DNA from 2 places in the Priestia sp. P5 genome. Region 1 is predicted to be linked to the other one. Evidence: riboswitches for the same ligand, from Rfam matches in the RefSeq annotation. Region 1 holds a riboswitch; the other holds the start of a gene.
The links. A riboswitch is a leader RNA that binds a small molecule or an ion and turns the genes downstream of it on or off. The one in region 1 is predicted to bind cyclic di-AMP.

Region 1 (16,665 bases):
CCGAGACGGCAATAGCAAATTCACTTGTATCCACGGTTCCAACGACTTTCCGTGCTGTTGTGCCTTTTTTAGCCAGCAATACAGGCGTTGCTATCGGTCCCCAGCCTCCTCCTCCTGTAGCATCAGCAAATCCAGCAATTAATCCCAGCGGAATGGACTGTTTCGTCGATAAAGGTTTGGTGCTCTTTTCTTCGTTTGTTTTAAACGTAAATAAAAAACGAAATAACACATAAACTCCTAGGAGCAATAAGAATGTTGAAACGTAAGGTCTTACTGCATCTCCAGGTAAATTACTTAGAAAGCAGGCTCCTACAAAAGCTCCGATGGAACCTGGGATAATTAGTTTTAACACCATCGATTTATCTACATTTCCAAATTTAATATGCGAAACACCAGAAGCTGCTGTTGTTACAACTTCTGCTAAGTGAACAGATGCGGAAGCCACAGCTGGTGCAATTCCAAACGTTAAAAGCAGCGTAGTTGATGTCACCCCGTACGCCATTCCGAGTGATCCATCAATTAACTGAGCTAAAAAGCCAATAAGTGCAAACGTAATTAACTTTTTCATGTTGTCCCTCCACTTTCATCTTCTGTTAGAAAGCACAAAAAGGCCTCCAACAGTTGTTTGCTAGAAGCCTTCGGTATGTCCGATCAGCTGTCCGTTTTATGAATAAGTTGTTTATATTGTAATCCTAACTATTCCTAGAAGTCAACTGTGTTTTTAGTTTTTCTTTTAGTCTATGTACGTTGCTTGGTTATAGTATCAGTAAAATAAAATTCTTCTTGTTAAGTCAACAACATAAAAACGACCGCTCACTTAATAAGGGTGGTCATTTTTATGCGTATCTTGCCAGTGAGCTAGCACTTCAGGTGGCAAACTCACATCTTTATCTAATGACGTCACATCCATAGAAGCGGGCTCATCGCTATTTATCACTTTTTCTACCCAATCTGGCTGTACAACTAATGCTTGTTCAATCGTAATTAAAGCCAGCCCTTGCTCAAAAGCTTCTGCTACTTCTGTTGCCGTAAGTCCTCCTGTACCCACAAGAGGGACCCGGTGATTGACGTGCTTAATAATCGAAGAAAGCAGTGAACGATTTTCTTCCTTATTTAAGGTAGGTTCATGCAAAGCACTGATATGTAAATAATCGATTTCTGTATAAACAAGACGATCAATCCACTCAAATGTATCTTCCACTTTAGTTCCTAAATAGCCTTTTTCTTTGGGCGCTAATGTATATCCCACAATAAATGGTTTGCCCGCATGTGCTGCTCGACGCGTCACTTCACGAATAACTTCAAGTGCAAAAGTGAAGCGGTTTTCTGCGCTTCCGCCATAAGAATCACTTCGTTCATTGGCTTGCCTTGATATAAACTGCTGCAGTAAACATTCATTTCCCCCGTCAATTTCTACTCCATCAAACCCTGCTTCCATAGCTCTGGTGGTAGCTTCGCCAAACGCTTGAACCATATAAGTTATATCGCGCTCGGTCATTTGAACAGGCTTTTTCCCTTTACGTTTATGAGGCTTTTCACTTGGGCTAATGGCTTGCCACTTATTTTCCATTTCTACACACTTTCTGCCCCCGTGCGATAGTTGAAGAATCGCTTTAGCTCCTCTTCTATGAATCATTTGGGTTAGTTGATGAAGCTTTCGTATGACCTGATCACGATGAATTCCGATTTGACCATGTGCTACTTGGCCATTTTCTGTGATAAACGCGGGGCCGATAATTACCGTACTGACGCCCCCTACTCGTTTTTCGTAAAAAGACATATCAATATCAGATATTTCTCCGTTTTCCCGTGAAGCGTATGTGAGGATAGGTCCCATTGCTAATCGGTTTTTCATCTCAAGAGCATCAACAAATTTAAAATGTTTAAATAATTTTTCATAGGCTGTCTTCAATTAATTCACACCTTTTTTCCTTAGCTTACCCATCTAGAAGCTGAGTAGACATAGGCACAAAAAAAGAAATACCTTTGCCGGCATTTCTTTTTACGTCGTTTTTCTTATTTTTTTGACGGGGTAAAATACAAATTCGCTTTTTCCGACAATCCGTTTTTCATCAATAAGACCTAGACCGTTGCGGCTATCCATACTGTACAGACGGTTATCACCCATTACAAATACTTCGTTTTTAGGTATTTGAACGGGTTCAAAATCTCCTGTTAGCTCCATATCCATGTTGTTGGCAATTTGACGATTCGTTTTTAAATAAGGTTCACTTACTTTTTTATCATCAATATAAAGCTGATCTTTTTTCATTTCGATTTTTTCACCTGGCAGACCGATTACTCTTTTTACATAATGCTTATTCTTAGCCTCATCTTTAATAATCACAATATCTCCGCGGCGAATATCATGGAGCGAATACGACAGTTTATTCACAAACAAACGCTCTCCGTTATGCAGCGTTGGGTTCATTGAAGCGCCTTCTACAATATACGGAGAAAATAAAAATGCGCGAATCATAAATACTAGAGCGATAGCGAAGATAATAGTTTTGAATATGCTGCGTAATTGATCGCTTTTTGTTTTTTCCGTAGTCAATATACTTTGTCTCCTTTGTACAGCTCACTTTTCTTATGTAAAAAAGCAAGAAACCTCTTACTTTAACACTTATTCTAACTTAACCGTAGAAAGAACTGAAATCAAATGTTTTATGTTATGTAAAAAAAGAACCTCTAACAAATGTTAGAGGCTTACATTACGCAAGTTTCGTCTTTACATCTCTTATTATAACATTAATTATATAAAAAGAGACTACCTTTTATGTAAAAATTATGTTTTTTACGTAAACTTAACTAAATCTTCACATTTAAAGGCGCTTCTCCACGTATAAAAAGTTGAGAGATGCAATACTCTATAATCTCTCTTCGCCGCACGAGCCCAATAAAAATGTTTTGATCATCTACAACTGGTACAAAATTTTGTTCCGCCGCGCGTGACAAAATACTTTCCATTTCGTCATTAATGGTGATAGGTTCATAATCGCGATGCCTTGGGACCTCTTCAATTCGCAGGTGTTCCAGCTCATGGAGTTCTATATGTTCTAGGCTTTTTATTTTCCATAGCAAGTCTCCTTCTGCCAAAGTCCCTACATATTCTCCTTTTTGGTTAATGAGCGGTACAGAAGAGTAGCGATGATACTCCATTTTCTCCAATGCTTGACGGACAGTTGACCGTGTCGACAGGGTAACGACTTCTTTTTTGGGGAGTAAAAAGAACGCAATATTCACTCATATTCTCCTTTTATTATACATCCATTTTATTGTTATTGCTTTGCTGAATCTGAAACAATATGAATGTCGATGTTATGAGTCTGTCTCATAATCGTATTCACAATAGACCCTTTTCGAATCTCTTCCCACCTTGTCCTCGCTGATTGCCCTAGTAAGATTTGAGTAACGCGATACTGCTTGGCTACGTTCACAATCACTGCAGCTGGTTTTTGCTTTTTAGCTTCTTCAACAATTAGCGATGCGTGAAAGCGATCAGCAAATTCCTGCCACTGTTTGATTTGGGCTTTTTGCCTTTCTGTTTGCTCGCCTGTAAAAACATGGAGCAGCAGCAAATCTGCTTTCAATCGGTTTGCCATTCTCCAGCCTCTTCGAATCAATTTTTCAGCTGTTTCACTGTATTGAATGCATACTAAAATACGTTCGCAAATACCTGTTACGCCAATTTCATGGGAATGAATGAGCTTACCGTCCACTTCATCCGCTATTTCTCTAAGCGTTAATTCACGAAGGGCATGGAGATTTGCGAGCTTAAAAAAAGACTGCAGGCTTTGTTCAATTTTATGAACTTCGTATATTTTGCCTTCACGAAGACGCTTTTGCAGCTGTTCTGGCGTAACATCGACAAGCTGAATTTCATCTGCTTGCTGGATAAATAAATCTGGCACTGTTTCACGAACTTTTACCTGGGTAACAGCATATACGAGATCGTGCACGCTTTCCATATGCTGAATATTCATTGCTGACATGACTGAAACACCTTGGTTGAGCAGGTAAGAAACATCTTCAAAACGTTTTTTATGGCGGCTTGTCGGCACATTTGTATGAGCGAGTTCATCGATAATTACAACTTTTGGCCGCCTTCTTACAATCGCCAGCAAATCAAGCTCTTGTAATTCTTTTCCTTTATAAAAAATAGTTTCTTTTTGGATTACTTCTAGATTTCCAATCATCGCCTCAGTCTCATTCCTGCCGTGTGCTTCTACATATCCAACTACGACATCTACGCCTTCTTTGACTAAATCGTGCGCATCTTGAAGCATTTTATACGTCTTTCCTACTCCCGGCGCCGCACCGATGTAGAGTTTAAGCTTTCCGCGCTTCTGATCATGAAGTTCACGCAATAGTTCTTCCGGAGTTTTTCTTCGAAAGTATGGATGAGCTTCTTTTTCTTTCATTGTTCAGGCCCCTTTATCACACTCGCTTCAATACATGAAGCGAGTGCATGTAATTAGCGCTCTCGTTGAACAGCTAAATTTAGCTCTACTACATTTACTCGTTTTGCACCAAAAGCTCCTTGCTGAGTGTGTTCTTTGATCAGCTCTTTTAGCGTGTTGGTGTTAATATGCGCTGTTTTTGCTACGCGCTCTACTTGTGCATATGCAGCTTGTGGCGTAATATCCGGATCGAGTCCAGAAGCCGAATTTGTGACGGCATCAATTGGAATTCCGCCTTTTGGTAACTCGTTTTCTTTTTTCCACGCCGCTACTGATCTTTCGATACGATTCGTAAGATCTTTATTTGAAGGTGCTAAATTCAACGACCCAGATCCTGCCCCGTTATAATCGATACTAGAGACTCTGCCATGAAAAAATGCATTGCTCGTAAACTGCTGCCCTATCAGCTTAGAACCGATAACTTGATGCTTGTTTGAATAGATTAAGCTGCCGTTTGCTTTATTTGGAACAGCCGTCTGAGCAATGCCTGTCATCACAACAGGATAAATAAGACCACAAAGAATTATCATCATAATTGTTAAGCGAACAATAATGCTTCCCGTTCGTTCTGTTTGTATCATCGTTTCTTCTCCTCTACATTACAAATGAAAGTAGTAAGTCAATTGCTTTAATCCCAATGAAGGGAACCAATACCCCGCCTAATCCGTAAATGAACAAATTTTTTCGCAGCAGGGCGTTAGAACTCATCGGCTTATACGCAATTCCCTTCATGGCTAAGGGAATTAACAGCGGGATAATGACCGCATTAAAAATAAGCGCTGACAATACGGCAGATAGAGGTGAATTCAGCTTCATTACGTTAAGAGCTTCCATTTGCGGAATCGCCAAGGTAAACATCGCTGGAATAATGGCAAAATATTTAGCAACATCGTTTGCGATGCTGAATGTAGTTAAGGCACCCCTTGTCATTAATAGCTGTTTTCCAATCGAAACGACTTCAATAATTTTTGTGGGATCGGAATCTAAATCCACCATATTTGCTGCTTCTTTAGCTGCTGAGGTTCCGCTGTTCATTGCTAAGCCAACATCAGCCTGAGCAAGTGCAGGGGCATCGTTTGTCCCGTCACCTGTCATGGCAACTAGCTTTCCTTGCTGCTGTTCATATTTAATCACTTGAATCTTGTCTTCTGGCTTGCATTCCGCAATAAATTCATCTACTCCAGCTTCTTTTGCAATGGTTGCTGCGGTTAATGGATTATCTCCTGTACACATGACTGTTTTAATGCCCATTTTACGAAGTTCATCAAAGCGTTCTTTCATTCCTGGTTTTACCGTGTCTTTTAAATAAATCAAGCCGTAAATTTTATCATCAGCGGCGACGGCAAGCGGCGTGCCACCAGCTCCTGCAATTTCGTTTGCTTTTTGCTGCAAATCAGAGGGAATCTTCCCGCCATTTGACTCTACCCATGCCGTGACGGCGTCCACTGCCCCTTTCCGTACAGATACATTCTGTAGGTCAATGCCGCTCATTCGCGTTTCAGCTTTGAATTCTACAAACGTTCCCTGCGTTTTTCTAAGATCTTCTACTCCCATACGGTTTTGAATAAAATCAACAACTGAGCGCCCTTCTGGTGTTTCGTCGTAAAGAGAAGAAACAAACGCCCATTTGTAAAGTTCACGTTCGTCTGTGCCTTCTACAGTCGTTAATTGATGAGCCATTCGGTTTCCAAACGTAATGGTGCCGGTTTTATCTAAAATAATTGTGTTGATGTCACCAGCTGCTTCTACTGCTTTTCCTGACATGGCAATCACGTTAAACTGCGTAACTCGATCCATCCCAGCAATTCCAATGGCTGACAATAATCCTCCAATCGTCGTAGGAATGAGGCAGACGAGCAGTGAAATTAAAATAGCCGTGTCGAGCTGAAAATGTAAGTAGTTTGTAAATACAGGAAGCGTCACAACAACTAATAAGAAAATAATCGTCAGACTTGTTAAAACCGTATTTAGCGCAATTTCATTTGGCGTTTTTTGACGCTCTGCTCCTTCAACAAGCGAAATCATTTTATCTAAAAACGATTCACCTTGTTCACACGTAATTTTAACTGTAATTTCATCGCTGACAACTCTTGTACCTCCAGTTACAGAGTTAAAATCCCCGCCTGCTTCTTTCATAACAGGTGCCGATTCACCGGTAATGGCCGATTCATCAACAGATGCCAGTCCTTTAATGATTTCTCCATCTCCAGGAATCATTTCGCCTTGTGAAACGACGACGATATCTCCTTTTTTTAGTTGCGATGCCGATACTTGTATTATTTGCCCGTTTTGAAGTTTATTAGCTGTAATGTCACCTTTCGATTGCTTTAATGAGTTTGCCTGTGCTTTTCCTCGGCCTTCTGCTAATGCTTCTGCAAAATTAGCAAAAACAATTGTGAAAAATAACACGAGGGATACGGCAATATTAAAGCCTGCGCTTACTGTGCTTTCTCCGAAAAGGTCTGGAACAACAGCTAAAAAAAGCGTAATAACAAATCCGATTTCTACTACGAACATGATAGGGTTTTTTATCATCGTTCTTGGACTTAGCTTGATAAAAGCCTGCTTTACTGATTGAATAAAAATCGATGAAGTTTGTTTATCTACAGCACCTTGAATGTGACTGTTACGATCAAATTCAAGATTATTCGTAAAATTCCGTTTATTCATTATAATCCTCCGCTTTCTTAATTACAGTGTCAAATACTCAGCAACCGGCCCAAGTACAAGCACTGGGAAAAACGTAAGTGCCCCTACAATAACGGTAGTTCCAATTAAAATGCCGCTAAATAAAGACGTATCCGTTTTAAATGTCCCCGGTGTTTCAGGAACAAGCTGCTTAGATGCTAGTGAGCTTGATACCGCCAGCATCGTAATTAGTCCGAAGTAACGTCCAATATACATAACAATTCCCGTAGAAATGTTCCAAAACGGCGTTGCGTCACCGAGTCCTTCAAAACCAGATCCATTGTTTGCTGCTGACGATGTAAATTCATACAGTGCCTGACTTAAGCCGTGAAAGCCTGGGTTTGATATACCTTCTATTCCTAAATGAGTAGTGAGCGCTACGGCGGTTCCCCCTAAAATTAACAGCGGCTGCAGAATAAGCGTCACGGCGATTAGCTTCATTTCTTTTCCTTCAATTTTTTTACCTACGTATTCCGGGGTTCTTCCAACCATTAAACCTGATAAAAATACGGCGATGATGACGTACATCATGACATTCATAAATCCTGCTCCGACACCGCCAAATACAGTATTTAACATCATATTTCCAAGCGTTAACAACCCGGTAAGAGGCGTAAGAGTATCGTGCATCGCGTTAACCGCGCCTGTTTCACTTGCTGTCGTCACGATGGCGTACAGAGTTGACATACCGACACCAAACCGGACTTCTTTTCCTTCCATATAACCGCTCGCTTCATTTAGATGAAAAGCATCAAGTCTAGGGTTACCGCCCCACTCTGTTACAAACGCTGTGCTTAAGATAACGATAAACAGCATACTCATCGCTACAAACAAGATGCGACCTTGCTTACGCTGTCCGATCATTTTTCCGTACGTAAAAGGAAGTGCGGTTGGCAATAAAAGCATAAGGACAATTTGTAATACATTGCTCAACGCGTTAGGATTTTCAAATGGATGAGCCGAATTGACACCAAAAAACCCTCCTCCGTTGTTGCCTAGCTCTTTGATTGAAAGAAAAGAAGCAACTGGTCCCCTTGCTATTTGCTGTGTTGCCCCTTCTAATGTATGGGCAGTCACCGTTCCGCTTAACGTTTGAGGAACACCTAAAAACGCAAATAAAATGCCTGTTATAAAAGCGATAGGAAGTAAAACACGCGTAATTGATTTCACAAAATCAACAAAAAAGTTTCCCATTTCCTTCCCTGCCAACCCACGAATAAAAGCGATTGCTACTGCAAGTGCCGTTGCTGGTGCAGCAAACATCATAAATACAACGGCGGCCATCTGCGAGAAATAAGACAAACCTGATTCACCGCTGTAGTGCTGCAAGTTCGTATTTGTCATAAAACTAATGGCCGTGTTAAAAGCAAGGGCCGGATCCATTCCTTTGATGTGGCTTGGGTTAAGCGGCAGTACCCCTTGAAACCGGAAGATAAGATACACCACAAAAATCATAAACGTATTCGCCAAAACGAGAGCAAGTGCATATTGCTTCCACGTCTGATTATGCCCTTTAATTCCTGCCGCTTTAAACATCACCGATTCTATCTTCCCTATCAAGCTAGTGTTTTTATCGTTTGAAAACACATTCGCTATATAAATACCTACGGGCTTTGCAATAAGCGCTACAAAAACAAGCAGCAGCGCAACTGATAGTAGAAAAATCCCCACGTTTTATTCCTCCGCTTATTAAAATTGTTCTGGATTTAACAGTACATATACTAAATAAATTAAAACGAGAACTGAAATACCTAACAAAATGAACGACATGTTCACTTCTCCTCTCTTTCGTCTACTACATGAGACGACCAGCAAATAATTCCGTACATAGCAGCTGTTAATATGGCAAGCGTTCCAAGCATGATCATATCCAAGTTGCTCCCTCCTAACTGTTTCTTACCACCAATGATTAAGTGTAGTGACTGTTTCTGTGCGTAAAGCATCACGCCCAAGTGAGCTAGCTGCGAAAGGTTATTTTTGATTGTTTATTCCTCACGTATTGTTGATCTCGTTTTAAAAGCCCTACTATATCCTCTTTACGGTGCAGACATAACCTGCTCTCCTATTTTTTTCATTAAAAAAACCGCAGAAGAGAGTCCTCTTCCGCGGTTTAATGCACGACAAATAAGCCGTGATCGACACGAATTTTTTTACTCCCAAAACGCTTACGGAGTTAGCTGTCGGATTCGGGTTATGGAAGTAACCCTACTCAGTTAAGAGATTCACCCCTAGTACATACGTACAAAATATTGGGTCCCCCGCTCATAATTGATTAAGCGTATATTTGTTATTTAATTTTTAGGCTTAATTATGTTTTTTACTGCTGCGTTTAATACTTTGATTAGCTAACGTAGACAAATAGCGGTTTGCTAGATCAAAAGATTGCTGATCGCATATTGCTCGATATTCAATCATTTGAATCATTTGCTTAGATATATGCATCTTGACGCTCCTTTCACCTATATTTTGAAAGGAACGCGCTATCCGCTGTTATAGAAAACGACCACCATTACACCATCCTCTCTCTTAACGCTTACGAAGTTAGCTGACGGGTTCGGGTCAAGAAAGTAACCCTACTCAATTATGAGATTCACCCCTAATAATTGGGTCCTCCGCTCTTTCCCTCTCTTTCAGGAAAGACTCAGCGTTTCACTGTGGAACGTTTCATGAGAGTAATCTTACTCCTGTTAAATTTTACTGTCAACAACATTTTTTGAAATTTTAAAAGCTTTATTTTTTGCTGTTTATTCATTATTTTAAAATAATAGATTCAAAGAAAAAAAAGCGTTCTTATCTCCTCGATAAGAACGCTTTTTTTAGCTCATTTTCTCAATTTCATTTACAAGAATTGAAATGGCATCCGTTTTTGTTGCTTCACGCATTGTACGCTTCATCGTACTTGCCTGCTGCTGAAGCTCATTTACTTCACGCAAAAACAGCTCTTTTGTTAACTGTTCTTCTTCTACAACCATACAGTAGCCTTTTTTCTTAAAGGATTGTGCATTTAAAATTTGATCTCCGCGACTTTGTGCTTTTGATAAAGGAATAATCATCATCGGTTTATGAAGAGCTAAAAACTCAAAAATGGCATTGGATCCGCCGCGTGTAATCACATAATCAGTTGCTGCTAGAACATCCGGAAGCTGTTCATTTACGTATTCTAACTGACGGTAGCCCGACTCTTTTTCAAGGCTTGTATCAATATTGCCTTTTCCGCACAGGTGTACAATTTGAAATTTCTTTTGCAGTTCAGGCAAGGATTCTCGAACAATTTCATTGATGCGGCGTGCTCCTAAACTTCCGCCCATAATCGTTAAAATTGGGCGCTTATCATAAAAGCGAAGCCAGCTTTCCCCGTTCGCTGCGCTTCCGCTAAATAATTCTTTTCGAATAGGTGAACCAACAACCTGCACTTTTTCTTTTGGAAAATAGTTTGCCGCTTCATCAAAAGAAGTAAAAATTTTAGTGGCAAATTTCTGCGCAATTTTATTTGCCAGTCCCGGTGTTAAATCACTTTCATGAATGAACACGGGAATGTTTAGCGATTTAGCAGCCATTACAACAGGAACTGTGACAAAACCGCCTTTTGAAAACACAAGAGAAGGCTTTAGTTTTTTCAGCACGCGACGTGCATCGCCAACTCCTTTTGCTACTCGAAATACATCTTTTACATTTTCCATATCTACGTAGCGACGCAGCTTTCCGCTTGAAATTGCATGATATGGAACGTTTAATTTTGTAATTAATTCTTTCTCGATACCATTGTGAGAACCGACATAATGGATATCCCATTTTTCACTGTCTAATTCTTTCATAATGGCAATGTTTGGTGTTACGTGTCCAGCTGTTCCGCCTCCGGTAAAAACGATAACTTGCTTACTCATTTTTTCTTCCTCTCTTTACTTCACTTAATTGATCTGTTTTGACATCAATTTTTATCTGATCTTTTTAGCATGCAATCTGACATGTAAAACGATGGTTTTATTATAGCATTTTTCTTTTTACATATGTATGATAAGGCGTATAAAAGCATGCTATACTTTTCATAGGGAGTGATGATAATGAACAAATCTGCACCTGTAGTAAAAGGTGATACGGTGGATTCCGAAACGCGCTGCATGCACTACCGTACGGATAAAGATATTATTGCAATAAAATTTTATTGCTGTAATACATATTATCCATGCTATCAATGTCATAACGGACATGCTGATCATGATATTAAAACGTGGCCAAAAGCTATGTTTAATGAAAAAGCTATTCTTTGCGGAGTATGTAAACATGAGCTATCAATTCATGAATATTTAACCTGTAACTCGACTTGCCCTCACTGTCGTTCTTCTTTTAATCCCGGATGCAGCCTGCATGGACACATTTATTTTGAACAAAAAAGCTGAACAAAACGTCGTTCAGCTTTTAAAATAACTGCTCATCTATATTTAAAATGGAAGGAAGCAGACCTGGGAACAAGTCCTCAAGTTCTTCTAAACGCAAGGAATAATAGTGCTGCGTACCTTCTATACGTAGTTTGATAATTCCAGCTTCGCGAAGTACTTTAATATGATGTGATAGCGTTGATTTTGATACATTTAATTTTTGATAATACGAACAGGTCTGCTCCTTTCTTGTCGCTAAACACTGTACAATTCGCAGCCGGTTAGGATCACTCAACGCGTGTAAAATAGGCGTTAATTTAATTTCAGATTTCGGTGGTTGATAAGGTTTTCTCATGCTTAAAATATAACACAGCTTCTTTTGTGTATCAATGTTCGATAACTTTCGAACTAAACTCCTTGCACTGTTATTTAATTGGTGTTATAGTTTCATTGTTCGATGATATTCGAACTTATCTTCATTTTAATCATAAATTGAATGAAAGATCAAAAACAAAACAAATAATATAAAGCACCATCATTATTAAAGGAGGAATCACCCATGATTCATTTACAAGCTTCAATGAAAGTTAACCCAGCAAAAAGAGAAGAATTTTTAGAAAACGTACAAGAACTAATTAAGCATTCTTTACAAGAAGAAGGAAACAGCAACTATCAACTATTTGAAGATGCTTTTACACCTAACACATTTATGATGATTGAAGAGTGGAAAAGCGAAGAAGCAATTCAAGCACACAATAAATCAGCTCACTTCCAAAGTTTTGTAGCATTTGCTCAAACTGGCGTACTTGTAGCACCTTTAGATGTAAAAACATTACAAGGCTAAGAATAACTTCTTTGAAAGGATGACGCATCATGAATGAAGCAATTCGTACAATTCAAGATCACCGTTCTATCCGTCAGTATACAGACGAAGCAGTAAGCGACGAGCATTTAGATACGATTATCCAATCTGCTCAGTCAGCCGCTTCTTCTATTAATGGACAGCAAGTTACTATTATTAGCGTCCAAGATAAAGAAAAGAAGAAAAAACTTTCAGAGCTTGCCGGCAACCAAGCGTGGATTGACCAAGCTCCTCTATTCTTAATCTTTTGCGCAGATTTTAATCGTGCTAAGATTGCAGCTGAGCTTAACGATGCTCCTCTTGGCGTAACTGATGGGCTTGAGTCAATTTTAGTCGGAGCAACCGATGCTGGAATTTCGTTAGAAGCAGCAACAGTTGCAGCCGAATCACTCGGTTTAGGTACAGTCCCAATCGGAGGAATTCGCAGAAAGCCGCTAGAAGTCATTGAACTGCTGGATCTACCGGAATACGTATTTCCAGTAAGCGGTCTTGTGGTTGGACATCCGGCAGATCGTTCTGCGAAAAAGCCTCGATTGCCACAAGCGGCCGTGCACCATCGTGAAAGCTATAATCACGACTTAAAGTCATTGATTCAAGACTATGATGCTGAAATGGCAGAGTATATGAAAAACAGAACAAATGATGCAGATGACCGCAACTGGTCACAAACTGTATCAGCTATTTATAAAACCATTTATTATCCAGAAGTTCGAGCGATGCTTGAAAAACAAGGATTTAAATTCGAATAACCAAAAGCTGCGATGAACATCGCAGCTTTTTTATCTACTTTAACAGCGTGCTGAATAGACTAAAAGTAATACTCAATAAATGAGGTGTTGATATGGAGTTTATTTTAATTTGTAATTTTCTTTTAAGTGCAACCGCAGCGTTTTTATTGGTGCCGGCTGTTACAAAAAAGCACACTCTTCACGTGACTTTACTTTCTCTCCTTTTCCTCCTTTCAATTGTCCCGACTTTTCTTCTCGCTAATCCACATATCGGCGTTTTACCTTGGGCTATTCGAGACGGTCTTCTATTGTTCGCTGCTTTCCTTTTCTTTTATTTAACCTTCACTTTAAACAAATGGAAAACGCTTTTGTTTCTTCTTCTATTTTTATTGTCGATTGCTCCTCTTTCCTACGTCGTATATGATGAATTCACGCATACGTATATAGATGCCAATATTGGGCTTGGCCTAGGCTTTTTACTGACATGGCTCTTAACAGCTCTGTACAATATTTTGGCTATTCTTCGATTTTTTCGTCAGAAATCTCAGTAAACACATCAAAAGTTAACAAACAAACGAATAGTTGATTTTATTTAGTATACGCTAACAACTGCACAGTCCTTCTCTTTACATAAAGCTGTGTATACTAAAAAAGGAGTGATACTTGATGAAACGACTATTCGTAATGGTAGCAGTAATTGCCTTCTTGGCACTTAGCCGCATGTTAGTATTTGCCGCTGAAACACCTCCTGCTGCAGATGAGCGAACAGCTCAAAATGCAGAAGTTCGCATCGTTCATGCTTCACCGGATGCTCCTGCTGTAGACATTTTTGTGGATGACAAAGCTTTAGTAGAAGGAGCAAAGTTTAAAGATGTCTCCAACTCCCTGCCTTTGTCAGCTGGTTCTCATAAAGTAGAAGTATACGAAGCGAAGACAAAAGGAACAAAAGATTCCATCATTGAAGCTACCCTTGTTGTAGACGGTGGAAAATCGTATACAGTGGCCGCTGTAAATAAAGCAGAAAACCTTGAACTACAGGCTTTCACGAATAATAAGCAAGGAATGGATGGAAAAGCAAGCTTACGTGTTGCTCATTTATCTCCTGATGCTCCTGCGGTAAACGTAGGTCCTAAAGGTGCTGCTCCTTTATTTAAAGATCTGTCTTTTAAAAGCATTTCAGGTTATCAAGTAGTAAATCCGGGTTCGTATGATTTATCTGTTTCCACAGCAGATGGAAAAGAAGTACTAAGTCTTCCTGGAACAAATCTTCAAAGCGGTAAAAACTATACGGTTCTCGCAGTAAATACTGCTGACAAGCTTGAGACCATTGTTTTACAAGATAATTAATTAAAAAACGTCATTTCAATTGAAATGACGTTTTTTATAGACTGCGCTGAATAAATTCTTCTTTTTTGTACTCATAGGTAGAAATATCGTTCCACAATCGTTTTGAAAGCTCGTATTTCATACCTTCATATTTTTTTCTAGCACGTTCGCTCGAGCGTAACTGCTCCCTGAAATTAATTCGTTCATTCCAGTAAGGTGATTCACTGACCGTTACGTACACATGACTTCTTCTAGCATCATGCGGAATGAGCTTACGGGCATTTTTAGCTGTCATAATTGGAGGGTAGTGTGCAGCTGGAACGCCTTCTTTTAATAAGACAAACATCTCTTTTTCCGCTACATATACGTGGGATTTATTTTTTAATATAGCGCGCACTTCATTTATGTCTTCTTCACGTTTGACTCCGATTAAAATATCAACGATTGGTGAACCTGCCAATCCTGGAACGGACGTGCTTCCAATATGTTCGATGTCTACTGAAAAGTCTTTTAGTGTATTAAGCAACGCTTCTTTTTCCATTTGATACAAAAGCGACCACTTTGTTTCATACTGAACAATCTTTCGCATATCAGTTTCCACCCTTTCACTTTTTTATACTGTACCATGTTTTAAAGTAAAAAGAAAGAATTTTCTAACTATTTACTTTTAGTTTATGCTAAGAGCTTTACACCCCTATAGACAGGCTTTGTATTATTTTATATATTTTTGTTATTTTTATTCTACATGTTTCATAATTGTGGATGTTTCCTCCTTCAAAAGATAGATACGCTTTTATTTTCTATTTTTCCTCTATCATATTCACACTCAGCTGTTTTATACTATTTTACGTTTTTGCTAGTAGAAGACATATCCTCAAAATGCAGATGAACAAAGGATTAAAGGTCTTTAATATCGCTAAATTCCACCTTTAATATAATTATATTTTACATTAATGTAAAATTTTATAGTCAAGGATGGCAGATAGTTCAAATTCATTATACAATTGAATTTCGACATATAGTATGATGGATAATATCGGTATTATGAGATAATAGTAGATTTCACTCAAAATTTTGGACTATTTGCCGATATATGCTTTGTATACCAATAACCTTATGTTGAAATTTGTAATTTGCAAGGAGGAAAAAATGAATAAAAAACATGTCATGTACACAGCCGTTTCTTCTGTTCTTTTAAGCTCTTCATTGCTTTTTTTGCATTCAATTGATGCAGATGCAGCTGAATCGGCCAAAGTAACTGCTACATCGTTAAATGTACGTGCAACGCCTAGTACAAGCGGTGCTATCGTTGGAAAAATAACGAAGGGAAACACCGTTAATATAGTAGATGAAAGCAAAGGATGGGCTAAAATTACCTATAACGGTAAAGACGCTTGGATTTCATCTCAATACATAAATAAAACGCAAACAAACAGTACGTCTACCGAAAATTCAACATCGAAGTCAGCGATCGTTAATGCCAGCTCATTAAACGTTCGGTCTTCTGCAAGCACAAGCGCGTCCATCGTGACGAACTTACCGCGAGGTTCCAAAGTAACGGTGGTAAAAGTCAGCGGATCGTGGGCACAGATTAAAACGGCAAGCGGCCAAACGGGCTGGGTGGCAAGTCAGTACTTACAAGCAGGCTCGGATTCTTCTACGCCGACTAATGATTCAGGTTCTACGTCAGCCAAGTCAGCGACCGTTAATGCCAGTTCATTGAACGTTCGTTCTTCAGCAAGCACAAGCGCGTCTATCGTGACGAACTTATCGCGAGGTTCCAAAGTAACGGTAGTAAAAGAAAGCGGGTCGTGGGCACAGATTAAAACGGCAAATGGCCAAACGGGCTGGGTAGCAAGTCAGTATTTACAAGCAGATTCCGGACAGTCTTCACAAACAGCCCAGTCTATTCAAATTACAAAAGCTTCAAATTTGCGAAGTCAGCCGAGCTTAAATGCGGGAATCATTCGTGTAGCAAGAGCAGGTGAAAGATTCAAAAAAGTAAATGAAACGAATGACTGGGTGCAAATTCAATACTCTGCGAGTCAAACAGCATGGGTATCAAAAGGGTTAACAGCTGCGGCTGGTTCTACACCTTCAGCTAGTTTGCCTTCTCCTTCTGCTGCTTTAAAAGATAAAATTATTGTAGTAGACGCTGGGCACGGCGGATATGATCCTGGCACTTCAGGCAAGTCATCGATTGAGAAAAGTTTAGCGTTAAC
Region 2 (16,665 bases), 810 kb from region 1:
GTCCATGATTTATTATGGGGGAGAAGAATTTTACAAATCATTTAAGGAAGCAGAACAAGAAAAGAAGAATATCGTAACATCTACATACAAAGACGAATTCGGGACGTGGATCACCGTTTTATCGCCTATTACAAACAGCTCTGGAAAAGTTGTGGCTATTCTTGGTGTAGATATAGATGCAAGCGCTATCTATATCTATCAAAAACGTTTAATTGTGTCTTTGGTCGTTGCGTTTACGCTTCTGTTTACCTTCATTATTGTGATTCAAGATTGGGGACTAAGGCGATTAATGTCGCCCCTTGGGGAATTAATAGAAGGAATTCAAGCGGTGAGTCAAGGGAAATTTGATGTGAAGCTGACACACGAAGATGATTCTGAGTTAGGGAATGTACACACAAGATTTAATGAAATGACCGAGCGGCTTCAGCAGCTTTTTCAACAAGTGTCAGCAACAAAAGAACAGCTGAACGTAGAAACGAATTTCAGTCATTCAAAAGATGGAATTGCTAAAGCGATTGATGAATTAGAAGTTATTATGGAAAAAACGAGGATGCAAAAGGAATTGCAGCGAGCAGAGAAAATGAATGCAATTGGTCAATTAGCTGCTTCTGTAGCGCATGAAATTCGAAATCCTATGACGGTGGTAAAAGGGTTTTTGCAGCTGTTTCAAGATAATACAAAGCTTTCAAACACTGAATTAAGTTACATTCATCTTATGATTAACGAAATGGACAGAGCGGAAGCGATTATTCATGATTATTTATCTTTAGCCAAGCCGGATGTTCATCAGCATCGTTTTATTAACTGCTTGGAGTGTATTACAAGCTTGGTAGACTTATTATCTTCTTATGCTTTGTTAACAAACAATATACTCATAGAATTAGACGCAAAAGAAGAGATGTATGTTCGCGGCAGCCGAAACGAATTGAATCAAGTTCTGCTTAATATTATGAAAAATGGAATTGAAGCCATGAGAAATGGTGGAACGCTTCGAGTAGGGCTTTACAAGCGAGAAGGGCATGTACATATTCAAATTGAAGATACTGGTATAGGCATGACCAGTGAACAAGTGAACCGGCTGGGAACAGCGTTTTATTCTTTAAAAGAAAAAGGAACAGGGATTGGTCTGATGGTGTCTTATCAACTGGTCGAACAAATGAATGGAAGAATTGAAGTGGAAAGCATACCAGGAAAAGGTTCAACGTTTACCTTGATTTTCCCTAGCTATGACTAAACTTTAACCGTGCAGGAGGAACATATGAAAAGCTGGTCTTATAAATTGTTTTTTTTACTGCTCATTAGTTGTATGATGTTAACAGCCTGTGGTTCCAAAATAGAAAATCCGCTTAATTGGAAGATGGACTCTTTTTCTTATGTTAACCAAGATCAAAAGAAAGTAGGGCTAAGTCAGCTGAAAGGGAACGTTTGGGTAGCTAACTTTATCTTCACAAGCTGCGAAACCGTATGTCCCCCAATGACGGCTCATATGGCTAAATTACAAAAAATGGCCAAGGATGAAGGGCTGGACGTTCGCTTTGTGTCATTTAGCGTAGACCCTGAAGTGGATACTCCGCAGAAAATGAAGGGCTATGCGACTAAATTTGGCGCTGATTTTTCGAATTGGGATTTCTTAACGGGTTATAAACAAGCGGAAATTGAAAAGTTTGCGCTAGACCAATTTAAAACGATTGTGAAAAAGCCGCAAGAAAATCCGCAGGTTATTCACGGTACGGATTTTTTTCTAATTGACAAAGATGGAGTCGTTCAAAAATCTTATCAGGGAGTGACTGATCCTCCTTATGAAGATATGTTAAAAGATATCAAAACCCTTCAGTAAGAGCTATAAATCCGTCAAATCTATCCGCCAAACACAGCTATCTTTACAGGGATGTGTTAGCGGATATTTTTATGAAAGAAACATGCTTATCCTTTTTTTTACATATACTATATATAAGAAACGTAGTAAAATATCAACTTGACATAGTATGATAAGATATAAAGATATAGTTATTCAGAGCGGTAAGCAGTATTGCTTGTGACAGCGAGAATACAGCATAGTTAGTAGGTGTTATGATGAGAAAATGGAAAAGTATAGTGATAAGCAGTATGAGTGCGGTGGTGTTAGCGAGCTGTTCGACGACGACTTTTTTGCCAACGGACAATAAAGAAGAAGCCGTTCAGAAAGAAGTGGATTTAACACCTAAAAAGCATATTCCGAAAGGCTTTTTTCCTGTAGATTTAGATATTGTAGCCATTGGCGACTCATTAACAGAAGGAGTAGGAGATGAGTCTAAAAAAGGCGGTTATGTACCATACTTAACTAAATACCTTTCTAAACAAAATGAAGTGCAAAATGTACGAACAGAGAATTTAGGTAAAAGAGGAAACCGGACGGATCAGCTATTAGCGAGGTTAAATCAGCCGGGAGTAGCAGCTGAAGTATCAAGAGCAGACATCGTTTTCTTGACGATTGGCGGCAATGACGTGATGAAAGTGGTAAGAGATTACTTTTACAATATCTCAATTAAGACGTTTGAATCACAGCAGTCAAAATATGAAAAACGTCTAAATGACGTGTTTTCACGTATACGTAAGCTTAATCCTAATGCTCATATTTATTTAATTGGTTTTTATAATCCATTCTTTAAATCGTTAAGTGATGTGAAAGAAATTAATGTTGTTATTAATGAATGGAATGCGGCAAGCGAGAAAATTGCTTCTCAATATGATAATGTAAGTTATGTAAAAATTGATGATATTTTTTATGATTCTGACGTAAATTTATTAGGGAAAGACGAGTTTCACCCTAATAAAAAAGGGTACAAACTAATGGCTGAGCGCATTAGTAAATCAATGGAGGAAGAAGATCCTCTCGTTGGAGACCAGAAAAAGGAAACAGCAGAAAAAGTTACATCTGATGAAAAAGAGAAAAACACGAAAGAGAGTGGGAACGAGTAAGGAGATTGTTATATGAAGAAGTGGAAAACCCTATTTATCGCGTTATTAGGGATTAATGTTCTAGGGGCTATCCTTATTATTGCGTTTATTTTTCAACCGGTTGACAAGGCCAATCCAACTCCCTCTGAAAAAGTAGAAGGAGACGCAGAATTAACTATTTTGGCTAAAAAAGCGGACTTAAATGTACTGATTGATAAATATTTAAAAAAAGAATTTAAGAATCAGCCGCTTAACTACAAAATTACTCTTACCGATGTAGTAAGAGTAGACGGTACGATTCAAGTATTCGGCGATGATATTAATATTCGAATGACATTTGATCCAATCGTACAAAAAAATGGAGATATTGTGCTTGAACAGCAGTCGCTTTCTGTTGGAAAGCTGCAGCTTCCTGTCCGCACAGTGCTTCGATACGTAAATAATAACTTTGCGCTACCAGAATGGGTAACGATCGATCCAAAGAATGAATCAGTATACGTAGCGTTACAGCAGATGAAGTTAGAGAGTGATTTTGCTGTAAAAGTACAAAAGTTTGATTTGAAAAATGATGATATTCGCGTACGTTTAATTTCGCGCAGTGAATAAAAAAACCTTCCAATTTGGAAGGTTTTTTTGTTAACGATCTTGGGAAATCAGCGCTTCTAATGCAGGACGGTTCTTAGCAAATCCGACGGCATATACCGTATATGTTCGATTCGGACGAAGGTTCAGTGCCGGGATTTCGAGTACTACATTTTTGGTTCCTGCTATGCGTACGCTAAGTTGAACATGCATGGGGGACAAAGGCAAATATTTTGTGACTTCTTTAAACTGCACTCCAGAAAAAATGACGTCTCCGCCTCTAGCGGCAATATCCACAGCAGGAGCATCAGGAGAAAGGTGCACAAACCGAAGTTTTGTTTCTCCACTTGGTACATCCGTATTGTCATAGATAAATAATAAATCAAGCTTGTTTAGCTCATCTACCGCCGCTACCGTGTAATTTTGGTTTCCTTCAAATGTAAATGATTCCGTTAAAACAGGTCTTCCCGTTTCTCCAGCGGGATAAATAGAAATTGTATATCTTCCAGGTTCTTGTAGTTCAATATAATCTGTTTCTTGTTTATAAGTTAAGTTGCGAATCACTCGTTTGTTGTTAATATAAATATCTACAGATGGAGAATCTGGAGAAGCATGAAGTATACGAATTTGCGGCGGATTTACGCGTAAATTCGTATTTTCAGAAGAAGTTAAGATGGCCTGCTGGATATAGTACAAATGCTTTTGATAATAATGAATATGCTTAGATGGATCACTATACTTATAGTAGTTAGCTAGAAAATCGTATTTTATTGCTTTTTTAATATATTGATCAAAGGAATAATTAGCCATATGTTCAGCTCCCTTATTGTCGGAGTATAAAAACATTTCCATACGTAACCAAACATATGCTAAAACTCATAATTTATGCCGATCACTGATCACTCCCGAGACCTCCAAGGAGAAACAATGAGCCAAATGCCCTCTATGTGCATATACTGAATTAAATTATTGACTGAAGGCTTATTGTACGACCGAATTTAGTATAGAAAAAAGGAGTGAGAGCATGCGCGATTTTTATGCTCGGATGCTACGGTTAATTATGTTAAGTTTTTTACTGCTGCTACTTTTAATTCAATTTACAGAGCGCTCTACTTCATTTATTCACATTACCCCCGCGCTAAATAAAGTAACCGAGCGAATTGAGCTGATTACCTATGATCAATAAATGTATGTTTTCTGCGTTTCGATATGTACTTGTTCTTTATGCAATTTGCTTTACATTTTTATTTGTTAGTACAGTTCCAAGCCTATTTGGTTTCACTGTGACCGTTCAAGAAACGGATTATCACCACCTGCATCGCGGAGATATAGTTGTCTTTGGAGACGAATCATCTTCTTCAAAGAATGAACTTGTACTGGCCCATAATCAAGAGCTTGATGTACTAGTTACAGCTCAAAGAGATTCTTTGCCTGCTTCTTCTAAAGTAATTGGAAGCTACGCATACCATCTCCCGTATATAGGGTTCATTATTGAGTTTATGAAAGATTTTACTACGTTACTGGTGATGGGAAGTATTTTACTTTTATTGTTTTCGTATACGTTGCAGCCCAAAAGGCGAATATGGCGTAAGAGAAAGTAAAAAATGGGCGAATGCACATACAGGACAATCAACTAACGCATATAAAGTACAGTGTACGAAATGAAAAAAACAAGAGGAGAGATTGCTATGTATAACTACGATTGTTACGACCCATGCCATCACGGAGGCTATCACCACCTATATGATACTTGCCACTATCCAATTAGCTATCCAATTGGCGGTTATCATCATTGTGGAACGGGCCAGTCATTTGCATTAATTGTTGTGCTATTTATTTTATTAATCATCATTGGCTGTACTTGTTTTTGCTGATTAGCCCTCATTTGCTCGCATGTGCGAGCTTTTTATAACAGATGGAAAAGGACAAACTTACATATAAATTGTTTAAATAATAAAAAAATTTTGCCAAATCAACATTTACCATATTATACTATAGCTAGTAACTCAATAAGCGAAGGTGAATATATGGAAAAGGAAAAAGTATTTCAACAGCTATTTTCAATGTCATTTACACCAATGCTCGTAATGAATATGGATGGAGATATCCAAATTTTAAATGAAGCGTGCTGCCACCTTTTTAAAACGACGGAGGAACGACTTCTTTCCTGTAATGTATTTGAAGAGCCAAATCGCTTTTTTATTGAAAAGCATGAAGTGGAAGCGTTAAGAAAGCAAGAGGAAGAAGTTGTTTTACTTAAGAAAAAAGTAGATCAGCAGTTTCCGATGCACATCCATATTCAGCGCACGGAAGGGGATATTCCGCTCTTAGTTGTTCAGTGGAAAGAGTTTTCCTCAAGTATTCAAAAGCAAGAGGAAGTCATTCGGAAAATGAAGCAATATAAGCAGTTTGTCCAGCAAAGCCAAGATGCATTTATTGTAACAAGAGAAGGCAGAATTCAATATTTGAATCCCGCTGGTGTTAAACTTCTTGGCGGCGAGAAAAAAGAAGAGTATATCGGGCGTCCTTGGCTTCATTTTATTCATCCCGAACATTTAGAAATCGTAAAAGAACGAATGGTTCAGCTGATGAATGGAATGTCCGTGAGGCCACGTGTTGATGTGAAACTATTGACTAAAAAAGGAGTCGTCATTATTGAATCTTCGGCAACCAAAATTAAGTTTGAAGGACAGGATGCCATTCAGTATATTATTCGCGACGTAACGGATCGGAAAAAATATGATGAAATGGCAAGCAAATCTGAAAAGCTTACAATGGTGAGCAAGTTAGCGGCAGGAGTAGCACATGAAATTCGTAATCCAATGACGGCGATTAAAGGGTTTATTCAGCTGTTAAAAGCATCAAAACAGTATAACGAAGAATACAATGATATTATGCTTGAAGAATTGAATCGCGTCGAATCCATTATTCAAGAATTTTTAACGCTGGCCAAGCCTAAAATTGAAAATTCATACCACCCAAAAAGTCTCAATCAAATCATCCGTCACGTGACATTATTATTAGATACACACGCCAATTATAAAAACTGTCGTATTATTAATGAAATTAGTGATGAGATTACAATCTTTTGTGAAGAAAATGCGCTTAAACAAGTTTTTATTAATTTAATTCAAAATGCGCTTGAGTCAATGAGCAAAGGTACAGTTAAAGTCACCGTTGAGAAAAGAAATGAATACGGCATGGTCATTATCGAGGATGAAGGCTGTGGAATTGATGAGCAATCTTTAGCCCGGCTAGGTGAACCGTTTTATTCTACTAAACAAACAGGAACGGGGCTAGGCTTAATGATTAGCTACCGAATAATCGAACAGCATCAAGGGCATATTTCATTTGCGAGTAAAGTAGGAGTAGGAACAAAAGTAGAAATTGCTCTTCCGTATATTAAAGAACCAGTGAACATTTCATAGCGCTTGCTATTCGTTCACTGGTTTTTATTTGACTGGAATAAAAACGAATGTTTTTTTATATTTTTATTTTAATGTTCGTATATATTGTTGACTAAAGGATTTGTTTTTGATATATTATCAAATGGCTAGAAAATAACCGAATGATAATAAAAAAAGAAAATTCGGTCAATGACTTTTATCTTTTACCCAAAGAAAAAAGATGATGGGAGAATGTACAATGAACTCAAATTATGATGTTATTGTGGTAGGGGCAGGACCCGCTGGGATTTTTACTTGCTATGAGTTAACGTTAAAATTACCGGAAGCAACTATTTTATTAATCGATAAAGGACACGATATCTATCGACGTAATTGTCCGATTCTTCAGAAAAAAATTGAAAAATGTCCGCCTGCGGTTGGCAAAAAAGAGTTTGCTGGCTGTTTGCCTGCTTGTTCTATCACAAATGGTTTTGGTGGAGCCGGCGCATATTCAGACGGGAAATTTAATATCACAAGTGAATTTGGAGGCTGGATGACGGATTATCTGTCTGAATCACAGGTGGTAGATTTAATTAAATATGTGGATGAAATTAATTTAAAACACGGAGCAACCGATACGATTACGGATCCGTTAACTGATAAAGTTCGTGAAATTGAAAAACGCGGATACGCAGCAGGTTTAAAGCTATTGCGTGCCCAGGTGCGTCATTTAGGAACAGAGCAAAATTTAGAAATTTTAAAAAGCATTTATGAATACTTAAAAGAAAAAATTGATATGCAGTATAAAACGGAAGTAGCCGATTTAATAACAGAAAAAGAAGACGGTCAGCATATCGTGCGCGGTATTGAATTGAAAAACGGTGAAAGAATTACGGCTGATAAAGTGGTTGTTTCACCAGGTCGAGACGGCTCGAAGTGGATGAGCGACTTACTAAAAAAACGCCGTTTAAAAATGATTAACAATCAAGTGGACATCGGCGTTCGAGTAGAAACATCCAACGTTGTTATGGAAGAAATCAACAAGCACTTGTACGAAGGGAAATTCATTTACAATACGTCTGTAGGTACAAGAGTCAGAACGTTCTGCAGCAATCCTTCAGGACATGTGGTAGTAGAGAATCATTCAGGTATTATGTTAGCAAATGGACACGCATACAAAGATCCGAAGCTTGGAAGTCAAAATACGAACTTTGCGCTGCTTGTTTCTCATAAATTTTCGGATCCATTTGATCAACCAAACGAATATGCGCACGAAGTATCAAGGTTAGCTAATATGCTGTCAAACGGGGGCTTAGTTGTTCAAAAGTATGGAGATATTCTAAAGGGCCGTCGTTCAACAGCGAATCGAATTAAAGAAGGCTTTTTAGAACCAACGTTAAAAGAAGCTGTACCGGGTGACTTGGGCTTAGTGCTTCCTTACAATACGATGAAAAGCTTAATTGAAATGACAGAAGCACTGGATCATGTAACGCCTGGTTTAGCTTCTGAACATACGCTGTTTTACGGTGTAGAAGCGAAATTTTATTCAGCTCGTCCAAAGCTAAACGATAAGTTTGAAACTGAAATCTCTGGTTTATACGTGGGAGGAGACGGAGCTGGTATTACGCGAGGACTCGCGCAGGCAAGTGCGTGCGGTGTGTGGGTAGCGCGTGACATTGTTGAAAAATTAAAGAATCGCAAAGCAAGTTCTGAACCTGTTACTGTATAAGAAAAAGAGGCCGTCACGGCCTCTTTTTTTATATGTGTTAAATAATGAGAGCGAATAAGTAAAAAGCAAAGAACTTGTACCGCTCAAACTCCGATAGTTTTATATGATAATTACCCGCTCTTTTTTTAAAAAAATTACGGAATCCGTACGTCTATCGTGAGCAGAATTAAATAGAATAAGGCGAATTGATAATGTCCATTTCTTTCTATCAATAAAGTCAGTGAAATTTTAGGGAGTTTATATCAAGCAGTACAATAAGGATAAAATCAACAGTTGGAAAGAGTTGTTTTTTTGATGAGTAAAATATTTATGGAAGCAGCAAAGTACGCGTACGTTAGAATAATTATGCAAATTTATGAATGGAATTTAATGAGAAGAAAGTTCACTTCACAAACTATTTTTTGAGTTAATTTTTTATCTATTAGATTGTAAGTCTTGTTAAATAAGTGTTTGTGTTTTATTAGAATATGATGTGAATATTTTAAAATACAACAATTCTCAACTTTTTATGATAAAATACTGCATTATTTTTGAATAAAAAGTTGACAGGATCATATAAAATGAATTTTAATTAAAGTAACAATTATTATCATGAAAAAACATTTAAAAAAATTATTTGCTTAATCTCTTTTGTTTTATAAGAGAACGGGGGACCCATATTTGTGCGTAATGTACTTGGGGTGAATCTTGAATGAATCAAGTGGGGTAACTCACGTACCCGAATCCGACAGCTAACTCCGTAAGCATTCAGTGAGGGAATAACAGGTCTATGAAACCATGATATTCTCATGGTTTTTTGTATAGCTAAAATATTCCTAAACTATTAATCTGAAAATTTTTAATATATTGTATATTTTGAGTGTTATCGTTCTCAATGCATGGTAAAATAAGTATGGTAGTTAGAATCATTCTAATATAATTTATTTACGGGAGGTAAATCTATGAAGCTATCGACAAAAATTATTATCGCGCTAATTGCTGGTGCTGTTGTAGGAGTGTTGATTAATGCTTTTGCTCCAAGTGCTTTTGCTCCGCTGGACAAGTACTTGTTTACACCGCTTGGCCAAATTTTCTTAAGCTTAATTAAAATGCTTGTTGTACCAATTGTGTTTTTCTCGATCACTTTAGGTGTAGCAGGTTTAGGAGATCCTAAAAAACTAGGAAGAATCGGGGCTAAAACAGTTTCCTACTTCCTAGTTACAACAACCGTTGCGATTATTATCGGTTTAATTTTAGCTTATGCAATTAAACCGGGTACGTTTGGATCTTTTGATACAAAAAACGCTTCTTTTGAAGCCGAAAAAGCACCGCCGGTTGGAGAGACATTCTTAAATATGATTCCAGTCAATCCAATTCAAGCGATGGCTGAAGGGAATATGCTTCAACTTATCGTTTTCTCTATCTTTATCGGTTTTGGTATTACGATGCTTGGAAGTAAAACAAAAGGGCTTTACAATTTACTAGAGCAAGGCAATGAATTAATGATGTACCTTGTAAATCTAGTGATGAAGTTTGCTCCTTACGGAACATTTGGTCTTCTTGCAACAGCGGTTGGAAGTCAAGGCTGGGAGGCAATTAAAGCGATGGGTCTATACATGATTGTAGTCGTGCTCGCGCTGTTCATCCATTCAATCGTAACGTATGGTGGAACTGTCGCTCTTATGGCCAGACGCAACCCAATTGAATTTTTTAAAGGTTTTGCTCCTGCGATGACAGTTGGCTTCAGTACATCAAGCAGTAATGCAACGCTTCCGATTTCAATGAATGTGGCACAGAAAAATCTTCGTGTCCCGGAGTCCATCAGCAGTTTTGTTCAGCCGTTAGGTGCTACCATTAACATGGATGGAACGGCAATTATGCAAGGTGTAGCGACTATTTTTATTGCACAAGTATACGGCGTTGACCTATCGCTGGGGGCTCTTGTGACGGTTGTATTGACAGCGGTGCTTGCTAGTATTGGTACAGCAGGTGTGCCGGGAGTTGGTCTCATTATGCTAGCAATGGTACTGAGTTCGGTTGGCCTGCCTGTAGCAGGTATCGGATTGATTATCGGAATTGATCGCTTGCTTGATATGCTTCGTACATCTGTAAATATTACGGGAGACGCTGCGTGTGCCGTTATTGTGGCTGAGTCAGAAGCAAAGCGTATGGATAAATCTGTAACGCAATCGGCTTAATAAGCGCAAAAGCTCTAGCTATATGCTAGGGCTTTTTTTATTGGCAAGAAACTCTTCTTTTCAGCATACAGTTTAATAAGAGTATGTGTTTGAAAGGAGAGTGCGGAAATGAATAAGACCCATGTGATAAAGCCGCTGCTCGACGATGACTACCCAGTTATTTCATATGGAAAAGGAATTTATTTGTACGACCAAGATGGAAAAAGGTACATAGATGCTTCGTCAGGGGCAGTTACAGCAAGTATCGGACACGGCGTAAAAGAAATTATTGATGCGATGACCGATCAGGCACAGAAAGTTGCGTTTGTATATCGGTCGCAGTTTACAAGTGATCCAACAGAAGCCTTAGCTAAGAAACTATGTGAATTAAGCAGCAATCATTTCCAGTGGAGTTTTTTTGTTAACAGCGGGACAGAAGCGACTGAAACGGCTATGAAAACGGCAATTCAGCATTTTCAAGAGCAAGGAAAGCCAACCAAAACGAAGGTTTTGTCACGCTGGATGAGCTATCACGGTATTACCATAGGAGCTCTGTCTATGTCAGGGCACGTTGGAAGACGAAAACGCTTCTCGTCTTTGCTTGAAGATTATCCTTCGGTTTCACCTCCTTATTGCTATCGATGTCCGTTTCAGCAAACCTATCCATCCTGTAATCTTGCTTGTGCACACGAATTGGAAACAGTTATCAAACGAACCGGCCCTGAACATATTGCTGCTTTTATTACAGAGCCCATTGTAGGAGCAGCCGGAGCAGCCCTTACACCTCCTCCCGGCTATTATGAAGTGATAAGAGAAATTTGCGATAAATATGATGTTTTATGGATTGCGGATGAAGTCATGACGGGAGTTGGGCGTACAGGCGTGATGTTTGCGTATGAGCACTGGGGAGTTAAACCAGACATCATGACGCTTGGAAAAGGAGTGGGAGCAGGATATACACCAATAGCCGTTACGTTGGCTAGCAGCAAAACGATTGAACCTATTATGAACGGATCCAAATTAATTATGAGCGGACATACGCTAAGCGCTAATCCGTTGTCATCAGCTGTAGGGATAGCTGTTTTAACCTATATTGAAAAGCATGATCTTGTTCAAGAAGCAGCGGTGAAAGGAGACTACTTAGTAGGGAAATTGAAGAAGCTTCAACTTCTTTACCCTATCATTGGTGATATACGTGGCAAAGGCTTATTAGTTGGTCTTGAGCTTGTGCAAAATCCAAAAACGAAGGAGCCTTTTTCATCATCGGAAAATATGACGGCACGCGTAATAAGTAAAGCCCAAAAAAATGGTCTTCTCCTTTATCCTTCGCAAGCAGGAACAGACGGAGTCGAAGGAGACGGTATTATTATTGCGCCACCGTTTACGATTACTCATCGTCAACTTGATGAAGCGGTCGATCTGCTTTCGAAAACATTACATGAAGTGCAAAATGAAAAACAGGGAAATGAGGTGAAATAAGTGACAAAGGTCGAAAACTCATTTCAAAAGATTACAACTGTGGAACAAGCGATTGAATACGTGGATCATGCTGCTACGCTGATGATAGGAGGGTTTGGAGGAGTAGGCAGTCCGCCTTCTCTTATTGACGGCCTTATCGAAAGCGGAAAATCAAATTTTACATTGATTTGTAATGATTCAGGCTTTCCCCATATTGGTGCGGGAAAATTGGTAAGCCAAGGAAGAATTCAAAAACTGATCGCTTCTCACATTGGATCGAACCCAGTAGCTGGAACGCTGATGACAGAAGAGAAGCTGAAAGTTGAGTTTTCTCCTCAAGGAACGCTTGCTGAACGGATTCGAGCGGGAGGAGTTGGACTCGGAGGAGTACTGATTGATGTAGGAATTGAAAATGACATTATTCAATTTGGAAAAGAAAAAGTGGAAGTAGACGGCAAGACATTTTTAGTTGAAAAACCACTCACAGCCGATGTGGCTTTTGTATATGCAAAAAAAGCAGATCCATTCGGCAACTTGCTTTATGATAAAAGCGCTCGAAACACTAATCCATTAATGGCTATGGCAGGTCGTATCACTATTGTTGAAGTGGATGAAATCGTTCCTCTTGGCGACATTGACCCAGAGAACGTGATGACGTCAGGTGTATTTGTGGATTATATTGTCCCTTCAAAAGGAGTGAATTGGAAATGGGTTTGGGAATAGATATTCGTCATCGTATTGCAAAACGTGCTGCGGCTGAAATCAAAAACGGCATGATTGTTAATTTAGGGATTGGCATTCCTTCTCTTATTCCTAATTATGTACCAAGCGCTGTTCATGTGATGTTTCATGCTGAAAACGGAATTTTAGGTTTAGGATCTTCGCCTCCTTTAGGTGAAGAAGATGAGAATGTCTGCAATGCAGCAGGCTATCCAACAACTACCGTTCAAGGGGCTTCATACTGTGATAGTGCTACAGCCTTCGCGATGATTCGAAAAGGATACGTCGATATGACCATTCTTGGTGCGTTAGAAGTGAGTGAAAAAGGGGATTTAGCTAATTGGATTGTGCCAGGTAAGCGAGTTCCTGGTATGGGAGGAGCGATGGAATTAGCTCAAAAAGCGAAAAAAGTCATTGTGCTAATGAATCATACGAGCAAGACAGGAGAACCGAAGCTGGTTAAGACGTGCTCTTTACCTTTGACTGCCTCGGGCTGCGTGGGATTAGTTATTACAGATCGGGCGGTTTTTAAAGTAGAAAAAGATGCGCTTCTTCTAACAGAGTTAATGTCTCCTTATACCGTAGAGGATATTTTGAGTTCAACAGAAGCGACAGTTCGCCTGAGTGATCAATTGATTACGATACCATAAGGAGGACCATTACATGAACCTACAGCAATCTATTCATAACTGGATGACAGAGCATCGTCAAAGTGCAGTGCGTTTACTCAAGCGTTTCGTAGAAGAAGCAAGCGTACAAGGTTCTGAAAAGCATGCGCAGGCAATTGTCATTGAACGCCTTCGACAGCTGCAGTTAGATATTGATATATGGGAACCGGACGAAAAAATACTTCGTAGCCATGAAGCTTTTGCCTCCAACCGTTCTACTTTTCGAGACAGTCCGAATGTGGTAGGCGTGTTAAAAGGGAAAGGCGGAGGCAAATCCATCATTTTGAATGGGCACATTGATGTAGTGCCACCCGGAGATCTTTCACAGTGGACGGAAGACCCTTATACGGCTGTTGTAAAAGATGGAAACTTATATGGGCGCGGAGCAACGGATATGAAAGGAGGGAATGTGTCGTTACTTTTAGCTATTCAAGCGTTGAAAGAGCTAGATATTTCACTAAAAGGAGATGTTATTTTTCAAAGCGTAGTAGAAGAGGAAAGCGGAGGTGCAGGAACACTTTCCTGCGTACTTAGAGGGTACAAAGCAGATGGTGCCATTATTCCAGAACCAACCAACATGAAGATCTTCCCTAAACAGCAAGGCTCCATGTGGTTTCGAGTGACCGTGCATGGAGTAGCAGCACATGGAGGGACTCGGTATGAAGGTGTGAGTGCGATTGAAAAAGCCGCTGTTGTGCTTAAACATATTGAGGGTCTTGAAAAAGAGAGAAACAGCCGAATTACCGATCCGCTCTATAATAAAATTCCCATTCCCGTGCCGATTAATATCGGAAATATACAAGGAGGAACGTGGCCTTCTTCAGTCGCTGATCAAGTAATATTAGAAGGCAGGATAGGAGTTGCTCCGCATGAAAAAATGAAAAATGTCAGAGCAGAAATGAAATCCTGGCTTGAACTTCTGCCTCAGTCTGATGAGTGGTTTGCTGAGCATCCTGTCGACTTGGAATGGTTTGGGGCCCACTGGCTTCCCGGTGAAATTGAATTAGAGCATCCGCTTATGACCTCTCTTTCGTCCTCTTTTTATCAAGTGAAACAGAATCAGCCGATCATTGAAGCATCTCCTTGGGGAACCGACGGAGGGATACTGTCACAAGTAGGGGATATTCCAACAGTTGTGTTTGGACCGGGAGTAACAGAAGTGGCCCACTTTCCGAATGAGTATATTTGTATTCAAACGATGCTTGACGCAGCCGAAATTATTGCTCTCACGGTAGCAGACTGGTGCAGTATTGCGGACTAAGCTAAAAAGGGAGAGGATACAAACAAATGGCGAAACAAGAAAAAATTTGTCAACCAACCTTTGCTATGACTCTTTTTTTAGATGAATGCAACAAGCGTCTGAGAATAGATGATTACCGGGGAAATGTGAACGATATTTACAGCTATATATATAAAGAAATTGATAAGGCAATGTACGAGAAGTGGATTATAAAAGCACGTGCTGAACATCTGTTGGACTGGATGAGCTTGGGATTTTCTTTAGAAGCAACTGTTCCCTACTATTTTAACGGAAGCGACGCGTATCTTTTATGCTATTATACGTCTCAATCCCGCCGAGACAGCGGGGAGACGTTAAAAGAAACAGAGCTGCTTCAAGATGTTTTGAAGTTGCCGACATCTGATTATTCTCCTTTATCGAATCAACTGATCATGCGCCGAGCCATTTCATCTGACGCTAAACAACTTTCTCAGCTCTACCGTCAAATCTTCACAGTGTATCCTACTCCCCTCTACGAAGAAGAGTATCTCTCTAGTTTGCTTCAAGAAGATAGTTTGTTTTATATCATAGTTGACAAGAACGATATCGTTAGCGCTGCTTCTGCTGAAATTGACTATGTCTATCACAATGCTGAACTAACGGATTGTGCGACTCTCCCTGCTTACCGAAAGTATGGATTCATGAAGCATTTATTAAGCGCACTAGAGGAGGAGCTAAAACAGCGACATATTTTTTGTGCATACACAATAGCGAGAGCGCTTTCATTTGGAATGAATGCAGCTTTTCATCAGCTTGGGTATATCTATACGGGACGATTAACGAATAATTGTTACATTTATAAATCGTTAGAAGATATGAACGTATGGGTGAAGGATTTATCAAAAAGTAAAGGGTGAGAAATAATTAACCAATTTATGGGCTGTAACATATAACAATAGTAAATCTTCATAAAGGAGCGATTGTATGTTATATGATTTATATAAGCCGTCCCGACGTTGGAAAGACATTGAGTTATGGAAAGATGTTCCTGAAGAAAAATGGAATGACTGGATTTGGCAATTAACAAACACAATTCGAACGTTAGATGATTTAAAAAAGGTCATTAACTTGACTCCTGAAGAAGAAGAAGGAGTGCGCATTTCAACCAAAACAATTCCGCTCAATATTACGCCTTACTATGCATCTTTAATGAATCCAGATGATCCTCGCTGCCCCGTCCGTATGCAGTCTGTCCCGGTTGGCAAAGAACTTCATAAAACAAAATACGATCTAGAAGATCCCCTAGATGAAGACGAAGATTCTCCAGTGCCAGGGTTGACTCATCGCTATCCTGATCGCGTTTTGTTCTTAGTTACCAATCAATGCTCGATGTACTGCAGATACTGTACTCGAAGAAGGTTTTCAGGACAAATCGGAATGGGCGTTCCAAAAAAGCAGTTAGATGCTGCGATTGCTTATATCGCCAAAACACCTGAAGTAAGAGATGTACTCATTTCAGGCGGTGATGGTTTGCTGATTAATGACAATATTTTAGAATATATTTTGAAGAATTTAAGAGCTATTCCCCATGTGGAAATTATTCGAATTGGCACAAGAGCACCCGTTGTGTTTCCGCAGCGAATAACGGAAAATTTATGTGCCATTTTAAGAAAATATCATCCAGTGTGGTTAAATACTCACTTTAATACATCGATTGAAATTACGGAAGAGACAAAAAAAGCATGTGAAATGCTTGTTGATGCAGGCGTTCCAGTTGGCAATCAAGCGGTTATTTTAGCTGGAATTAATG

Region 2: another riboswitch for cyclic di-AMP. It lies ahead of MMB69_RS04335 (dicarboxylate/amino acid:cation symporter); the one in region 1 lies ahead of kdpF (K(+)-transporting ATPase subunit F).

What each region holds. Positions count from the first base shown of each region.
Region 1 is NZ_JAKWFJ010000001.1:1,655,611-1,672,275, reverse strand. It holds gene MMB69_RS09210 (sulfite exporter TauE/SafE family protein) at 1-568, opposite strand, end outside; gene MMB69_RS09205 (oxidoreductase) at 818-1,912, opposite strand; gene lepB (signal peptidase I) at 2,003-2,557, opposite strand; gene MMB69_RS09195 (CBS domain-containing protein) at 2,812-3,246, opposite strand; gene kdpDN (KdpD-like non-kinase potassium sensor) at 3,282-4,424, opposite strand; gene kdpC (potassium-transporting ATPase subunit KdpC) at 4,478-5,044, opposite strand; gene kdpB (potassium-transporting ATPase subunit KdpB) at 5,058-7,133, opposite strand; gene kdpA (potassium-transporting ATPase subunit KdpA) at 7,155-8,816, opposite strand; gene kdpF (K(+)-transporting ATPase subunit F) at 8,841-8,921, opposite strand; cyclic di-AMP (ydaO/yuaA leader) riboswitch at 9,300-9,440, opposite strand; gene MMB69_RS09170 (hypothetical protein) at 9,456-9,593, opposite strand; cyclic di-AMP (ydaO/yuaA leader) riboswitch at 9,666-9,808, opposite strand; gene MMB69_RS09165 (undecaprenyldiphospho-muramoylpentapeptide beta-N-acetylglucosaminyltransferase) at 9,968-11,035, opposite strand; gene MMB69_RS09160 (CHY zinc finger protein) at 11,213-11,548, shown strand; gene MMB69_RS09155 (ArsR/SmtB family transcription factor) at 11,568-11,882, opposite strand; gene MMB69_RS09150 (putative quinol monooxygenase) at 12,087-12,371, shown strand; gene nfsA (oxygen-insensitive NADPH nitroreductase) at 12,401-13,138, shown strand; gene MMB69_RS09140 (hypothetical protein) at 13,231-13,668, shown strand; gene MMB69_RS09135 (DUF4397 domain-containing protein) at 13,784-14,464, shown strand; gene MMB69_RS09130 (GrpB family protein) at 14,499-15,032, opposite strand; gene MMB69_RS09125 (N-acetylmuramoyl-L-alanine amidase family protein) at 15,593-16,665, shown strand, end outside.
Region 2 is NZ_JAKWFJ010000001.1:841,488-858,152, forward strand. It holds gene MMB69_RS04285 (ATP-binding protein) at 1-1,234, shown strand, start outside; gene MMB69_RS04290 (SCO family protein) at 1,259-1,837, shown strand; gene MMB69_RS04295 (SGNH/GDSL hydrolase family protein) at 2,074-2,958, shown strand; gene MMB69_RS04300 (YpmS family protein) at 2,971-3,543, shown strand; gene MMB69_RS04305 (DUF4397 domain-containing protein) at 3,574-4,329, opposite strand; gene MMB69_RS04310 (hypothetical protein) at 4,544-4,705, shown strand; gene MMB69_RS04315 (hypothetical protein) at 4,695-5,120, shown strand; gene MMB69_RS04320 (YjcZ family sporulation protein) at 5,208-5,393, shown strand; gene MMB69_RS04325 (ATP-binding protein) at 5,547-6,947, shown strand; gene MMB69_RS04330 (NAD(P)/FAD-dependent oxidoreductase) at 7,165-8,634, shown strand; cyclic di-AMP (ydaO/yuaA leader) riboswitch at 9,242-9,396, shown strand; gene MMB69_RS04335 (dicarboxylate/amino acid:cation symporter) at 9,576-10,811, shown strand; gene MMB69_RS04340 (aspartate aminotransferase family protein) at 10,920-12,269, shown strand; gene MMB69_RS04345 (CoA transferase subunit A) at 12,270-12,971, shown strand; gene MMB69_RS04350 (3-oxoacid CoA-transferase subunit B) at 12,956-13,618, shown strand; gene MMB69_RS04355 (peptidase) at 13,632-14,897, shown strand; gene ablB (putative beta-lysine N-acetyltransferase) at 14,924-15,772, shown strand; gene kamA (lysine 2,3-aminomutase) at 15,840-16,665, shown strand, end outside.